Regions from separate parts of the Mangrovibacillus cuniculi genome, predicted to be linked through region 2. Evidence: riboswitches for the same ligand, from Rfam matches in the RefSeq annotation. Region 2 holds a riboswitch; each other region holds the start of a gene.
What was found. A riboswitch is a leader RNA that binds a small molecule or an ion and turns the genes downstream of it on or off. The one in region 2 is predicted to bind S-adenosylmethionine.
Positions count from the first base shown of each region.

Region 1: another riboswitch for S-adenosylmethionine. It lies ahead of metK (methionine adenosyltransferase); the one in region 2 lies ahead of G8O30_RS10825 (methionine ABC transporter ATP-binding protein).
Region 3: another riboswitch for S-adenosylmethionine. It lies ahead of G8O30_RS03770 (2,3-diketo-5-methylthiopentyl-1-phosphate enolase); the one in region 2 lies ahead of G8O30_RS10825 (methionine ABC transporter ATP-binding protein).

Region 1 covers NZ_CP049742.1:1,977,551-1,979,820, reverse strand. The annotation lists gene pckA (phosphoenolpyruvate carboxykinase (ATP)) at 1-475, opposite strand, end outside; SAM riboswitch class I at 670-813, shown strand; gene metK (methionine adenosyltransferase) at 1,051-2,253, shown strand.
Region 2 covers NZ_CP049742.1:2,090,716-2,092,985, reverse strand. The annotation lists gene G8O30_RS10835 (thioredoxin family protein) at 1-167, shown strand, start outside; gene G8O30_RS10830 (hypothetical protein) at 271-561, shown strand; SAM riboswitch class I at 640-746, shown strand; gene G8O30_RS10825 (methionine ABC transporter ATP-binding protein) at 1,081-2,112, shown strand; gene G8O30_RS10820 (methionine ABC transporter permease) at 2,102-2,270, shown strand, end outside.
Region 3 covers NZ_CP049742.1:737,318-739,587, forward strand. The annotation lists gene G8O30_RS03765 (pyridoxal phosphate-dependent aminotransferase) at 1-873, shown strand, start outside; SAM riboswitch class I at 937-1,038, shown strand; gene G8O30_RS03770 (2,3-diketo-5-methylthiopentyl-1-phosphate enolase) at 1,206-2,270, shown strand, end outside.

The DNA.
Region 1 (2,270 bases), 110 kb from region 2:
CTTTAAAACCGCAAGCATTGATAACAGTTATTGGCTCTAATGCAGCATCTGGTGCTACTTCGTTGATAAATAGCTGATGAGAGAAAAGACTATGCCAAGCTTTTTCTGTTACAACGGAAATAGGACTTTGATAACTTACATGTGCGCCAGCAGCGCCATTAAAATGGTATAAATATGGTTTAGCATCTAAGTAAGTAAGAACATCGTTATAAAGTCGTTCAAATTTGTCTTCCGTTATGGGTTGATTTACCTTTCCCCAATCAACCGTTTTTTCGGAGAGTTTGTCTACAACGATAAACTTGTCTTCTGGTGAACGCCCAGTATACTCACCAGTTAAAGCTCTCACGGCACCTGTGCTTGTAAGAGTAGCTTCTCCGTTTTGTAAACAATGTTCTACTAAGTCTGCTACAGGCAATGAATGGTAGGTAGACTTCTTATTTAATAAGGAATTTAACGAAGCAAATGTAGATACCATATTTTATACTCAACCTTTCCGTTTTCAGTATTCTTAAATAGTATAACACAATTATATGATTAGTGTATACTATTTGTTCATGCTTTTTCTGATTTTAAAGTTCAAAACATTAAGCCTTTAATTGGTTCTAGTTCTTTCTTTAAAACTATTGACATCAAAAAGGTAAAAAGATATGATTTAGCATTGAACGGATACTCTTATCCTGAGTTGGTGGAGGGGCAGGCCCTATGAAACCCAGCAACCTGTTTCATACAACAGAATTATTTGTATAAAACAAAGGTGCTTAACCTGGCAAGGCTTGTGCAGAAGAACATCTTCGGCCCCTTGAACGATAAGAGTGAAAGGCTTCGGTAACCACCTTTCTCTCATGATAGAAGGGTTTTTTTTGTTACGGGATATAGCTCATGATTATCGAGTTTCCTTATATATGTAGCAAAGGTTTGCCAAAGTCCGGTAGTCGAATCAATTACAGATGCGTATATAGTTATTGCATCTTTCCCCATACTACTGAAGGACATGAGTACCGTGATTATTAACGTTTCCACACCTGGAAGCGAACTTTAGGAGGAAACCCCATGACAAAGAAACGTCACTTATTCACGTCTGAGTCAGTAACAGAAGGACATCCTGATAAAATCTGTGATCAAATCTCTGACTCAATTCTAGATGCTATCTTAGCGAAAGATGCTAACGCTCGTGTAGCATGTGAGACATCTGTAACAACTGGTTTAGTACTTGTATCTGGAGAGATTACAACTTCTACTTATGTTGATATTCCTAAAATTGTACGTGAAACAATTAAAGAAATTGGTTACACACGTGCGAAATATGGTTTCGATGCAGAAACTTGTGCAGTTTTAACTTCTATCGATGAGCAATCTGCTGACATCGCGATGGGTGTTGACCAAGCTTTAGAATCTCGTGAAGGACAAATGTCTGACGAAGAAATTGAAGCAATTGGAGCTGGAGACCAAGGGTTAATGTTTGGTTATGCTTGTAACGAAACAAAAGAGCTTATGCCTTTACCAATCTCTTTAGCGCACAAACTTGCTCGTCGCTTAACAGAAGTTCGTAAAGAGGATATTCTTCCTTACTTACGTCCAGATGGTAAAACACAAGTAACGGTTGAATATGATGAGAACAACAATCCTGTTCGTATTGATACAATCGTTATCTCAACTCAACATCATCCAGAAGTTACGCTTGATCAAATTCAACGTAACCTAAAGGAATTCGTTATTGAGCCAGTGGTACCTACTGAGCTAATTGATGAACAAACAAAATACTTCATTAACCCAACAGGTCGCTTCGTAATCGGTGGACCTCAAGGGGATGCTGGTCTAACAGGACGTAAAATCATCGTTGATACGTACGGTGGATATGCTCGTCACGGTGGTGGAGCATTCTCTGGTAAGGACGCAACGAAAGTTGACCGTTCTGCTGCATATGCTGCTCGTTATGTTGCGAAAAATATCGTTGCCGCTGGTCTTGCTGACAAATGTGAAGTTCAACTTGCATACGCAATTGGAGTAGCTCAACCAGTTTCTATCTCTATTGATACATTCGGTACTGGTACTGCTGATGAAGAGACACTAATTGATGCAGTTCGTGAGCACTTCGACCTTCGTCCAGCTGGAATCATCAAAATGTTAGACCTACGTCGTCCTATCTACAAGCAAACTGCTGCTTACGGACACTTTGGACGTAATGATCTGAACCTTCCTTGGGAGCGTACAGACAAAGCTGCATTAATTAAAGCATCTGTTGCAAACGCATAATGGAAAAGACACCCTTT
Region 2 (2,270 bases):
TTATTGGAAAAAGCGATTTGAATTTTGTCCCTCTATTAGCTAATAGATACGAGGTAGAGAGTGTACCTTGTCTTATTATTTTCGAAGACGGATACCCTATCGACAAAATTTATGCTTTTCGTTCCGTACCTGACTTACTTGAAAAGCTAAATCGTGAGAAATTATGACACATTTCTCGGGAAATAATTTATTTTGTCGAAATGTTTACAGAGGAACTTTGAGGAATGAAATGGAATTACTCCCATAAACATTGAATAGCGGAGTGAGGAAATGATGGAGAGATGGAAATCCAGTATTAGAGGTAAATGGGTGCTACCTAATTCACCCATAAACGTTTTGTTCCGTTCTGAAAGTAAACAACTATTTATAACATTAGGCAAAGAAGTCGTTTCAGAAAGAGAATATAAAGGAGATGCAGACTGCGTCTTTCAAGGAACGGATCATGAAATATCAGATGTTCTTTCTGGAAACACACTACTTAGCAGATCTTCTTTATCTTTTGAAGGGAAATATCGACAATTTCTAGTGATAGAATCTTTTTTATGGTTAACTAGATTATAAGAAAAATAAATTCGTTGACATGAAAAAGAATAGGATGATATACTCACAATCGTACTTAAATTTAACTTAATAGTTTTTCTCTTATCAAGAGAGGTGGAGGGACGTGCCCGATGAAACCCGGCAACCGTTAACAACTGTTAAAATGGTGCCAATTCACACAAAGCTTATGCTTTGGTAGATGAGAGGAATGGCTTATATATTTATGCCTTCCTACTCATTGTAGGAAGGCATTTTTGTTTGTTACGTGACCTGTAACAACTCATCGTTGACCACGTGATGTGGTCGGCACTTAGATGAGTATCCTTTGAAATGGATAAAGCAATAACTTTGGGTTGGCTATATGATCTAACTGGTCTTTAGCAGACCCTACACACTTTAATTAAATGCACGGTTAAAGCGTTGATTAATACAAGTGATAGGAGAAGTAGTTATATAGATACACATTTCTTATTCAAATTTATTAACGTAAGTTGGGTAATAGTAAATAAACATGCAGAATGAAAAAGAAGGTGAGACAACGTGATTGAAATTAAAAAGGTAACGAAGAGATTTAACACGAAGAATGGTGAGTTACTTGCAGTAGATAACGTAGATTTATCTATTCAGAGTGGAGAGATTTTTGGGATTATTGGATACTCTGGAGCTGGGAAAAGTACATTACTACGTATGTTAAATGGACTAGAAAAACCTACAGAAGGAACTATTTCTGTTTCAGATAAATTAATAAATACGATAAAAGGGACTAAGCTACGAGAAGCAAGACAAGAGATAGGTATGATTTTTCAACATTTCAACCTACTTTGGTCGAGAACAGTAGAAGAAAACATTGCATTTCCTCTTGAAATTGCTGGGGTTCCAAAGTCACAGAGAGATAAGCGTGTACAGGAACTAATTGAATTGGTCGGACTAGGTGGAAGAGGGAGATCTTATCCTTCTCAATTGAGTGGAGGACAGAAGCAACGTGTTGGAATTGCAAGGGCTTTAGCCAACAACCCTAAAGTGCTGCTTTGTGATGAAGCAACGTCGGCGCTTGACCCGGAAACAACGGATTCTATCTTAGACTTGTTATTAAACATTAACCAACAGTTAGGGTTAACCGTTGTGTTAATTACACATGAAATGCATGTTATTAAAAAAATCTGTCACAGAGTAGCGGTAATGGAAAATGGGAAGGTAGCAGAACTAGGTGATGTTATCGATGTGTTTGAAAATCCTCAAAAAGAAGTTACGAAACGTTTTGTTAGACAGGTAGTCGATGTAGAAGATGATTCACTTGAAACTTTTACTCATCTAAAAGAAAAATATCCAGAAGGACATATCTGGAAGCTTACTTTTAAACGTTCCATTGTAGAGCAACCTGTATTAACAGATTTCATTCGACAATTTGATGTGACAGCTAACATTGTTCAAGGAAATGTTTCTCAAACGAAAAATGGCGCTTTCGGAGAGTTGTTCTTACATGTAAGTGGAGTGAATTCTGTATTGAATGAAGCGTTGACTTACCTTCAAGAGAAAGGTGTTCAAGTGGAGGTGATGTCAGATGTTAACTAATATGTTTCCAAATGTAGATGTAGAGAAACTATGGGAAGCTACATTAGAAACTTTATATATGACTGGAATGTCAGTAGTAATAACGTTTATTTTAGGTACACTTTTGGGCTTATTGCTTTTCTTAACGTCTAAAGGCCAACTATGGGAAAATAGGTTCA
Region 3 (2,270 bases), 1.4 Mb from region 2:
TTATTTGGAGGAAAAGCTGGCCTTGTTGAACTACCACTTTGTTTAACCGAACCAGGGGACGGTATATTGGTACCAGATCCAGGGTATCCGGATTACTGGTCTGGTGTGTCTTTAGCAAATGCTGAAATGATCCCTATGCCATTGATAGAGGAAAATAATTTTCTCCCTAACTATGATTCTATTTCTGTAAGTGACCTAGAGAGAAGTAAATTATTATTTATCAATTATCCAAATAACCCAACTGGAGCGACGGCGACTAAAGAGTTTTTTGACGAAACAGTTGCATTGGCAAAAAAACATAAGATTGCTGTCATTCATGATTTTGCCTATGGTGCGATTGGTTTTGAAGGGAAGAAGCCTAAAAGTTTTCTTTCTGTAGATGGTGCAAAAGAAGTTGGAGTAGAAGTTTATACTTTATCCAAAACATACAATATGGCTGGATGGAGAGTTGGCTTTATGATTGGCAACCCATCCATCATTGAAGCTGTCGAACTTTTACAGGACCATTTATACGTAAGCTTATTTGGAGCTGTTCAGGAAGCGGCAATAACCGCATTACTAGAAGACCAATCGTGTGTAACGGAATTAGTAGATACGTATGAAAGCAGACGAAACGTTCTAGTTGGTGGGCTAAATGAAATAGGGTGGGAAGTAGAAGCTCCAGCAGGTTCTTTCTTTGCTTGGTTGAAGGTTCCTGACAATTTTACCTCAGTAGAATTTTCTCAAAAATTGTTGCGTGAAGCACATGTTGTTGTAGCTCCAGGAATAGGTTTTGGAGAATATGGTGAAGGGTATGTTCGGGTTGGATTACTTGCTAACGAGGACAGGTTAAGGGAAGCAGTGGAAAGAATTAAAAGGTTAGATATATTCTGAAAAAATAATTGACAGAATCTTCGTTGTTTGTAATAATGCAACCAACAATAAAAATTTATAGAAATCTTATCAAGAGTAGGTGGAGGGACTAGCCCAATGAAGCCCGGCAACCGACCGTTTTTACGGCACGGTGCTAATTCTTGCAGCAACGCTGGGAGATAAGAGAAAGAAACCTTCTCTATCTTTGCGATGAGAAGGTTTTTTTGTTACGTGACATGTAACAACTCATCGCCCGCCACGTGATGTGGCCCGTACTTAGATGAGTATCCTTATTACAAATAATTTTTTTAACTAACTATGAACCATAACTAATCACATCCAGAGGTGAAAGCATGAGTTACATTCAAGCAACATATAAATTTCCCACAAAAGTTGGGGGAACCGAAAGAAAAGCAGAAGGAATCGCACTAGGAATGACGGTAGGTTCTTGGACGGACCTTACAGAAATGGACCAACAACAGCTGTTACGACACAAAGGTAGAGTTGTATCAGTGACAGAAGTAGAAGAAGATAGCAATTTATTTGGAATAGCTATTATAGAATATCCTACCGTGAATTTTTCACCAGATTTACCAGCAATCCTAACAACCATCTTTGGAAAGCTATCACTTGATGGTCAAATTAGATTACAAAACATTTCTTTCTCAAGTGGTCTTGCTGAACAATTTCCAGGTCCAAGATATGGTGTAAAGGGTATTCGTGACATTCTAGGTGTATATGATCGTCCACTTTTAATGAGTATCTTTAAAGGTGTTATTGGTAGAAATCAAGCTTACTTAAACCAACAATTAGAAGCACAATGCTATGGTGGTATGGATTTGGTAAAGGAAGATGAGATTCTCTTTGAAAATGAATTAACTCCCTTTGTCACTAGAATTAAAGAAGGTAATAGAATTACTAAAAAGGCTTATGAAGAGACTGGACACCGAACTTTGTATGCTGTGAATTTAACCGGCAGATCAACAGATTTACTTAACAAAGCAAGATGGGCTAATGAAGCCGGTGCAGATGTGTTGTTATTTAACGTTCATGCGTATGGACTAGATTTGCTGCAAGCTATCCGTGAAGACGAAGAAGTGCATTTGCCGATTATGGCACATCCTGCGGTAGCAGGAGCTATGAGTGGTTCTTCTACTCATGGAATAGATTATTCTATTTCGCTCGGTACATTCATTCGTGCTGCGGGTGCAGATTTTTCATTATTCCCATCTCCATATGGTTCGGTAGCTTTACCGTTTCAAGATGTACAAAACATTGTGTCTAAATTATCAGAAGAAAATGTCTGGAAGCCTACCTTTGCTGTTCCATCGGCGGGTATCCACCCGGGCTTAGTACCAACTTTGGTAAAAGATTTTGGTGTTGATCAAATCATAAATGCAGGTGGGGGAATTCATGGG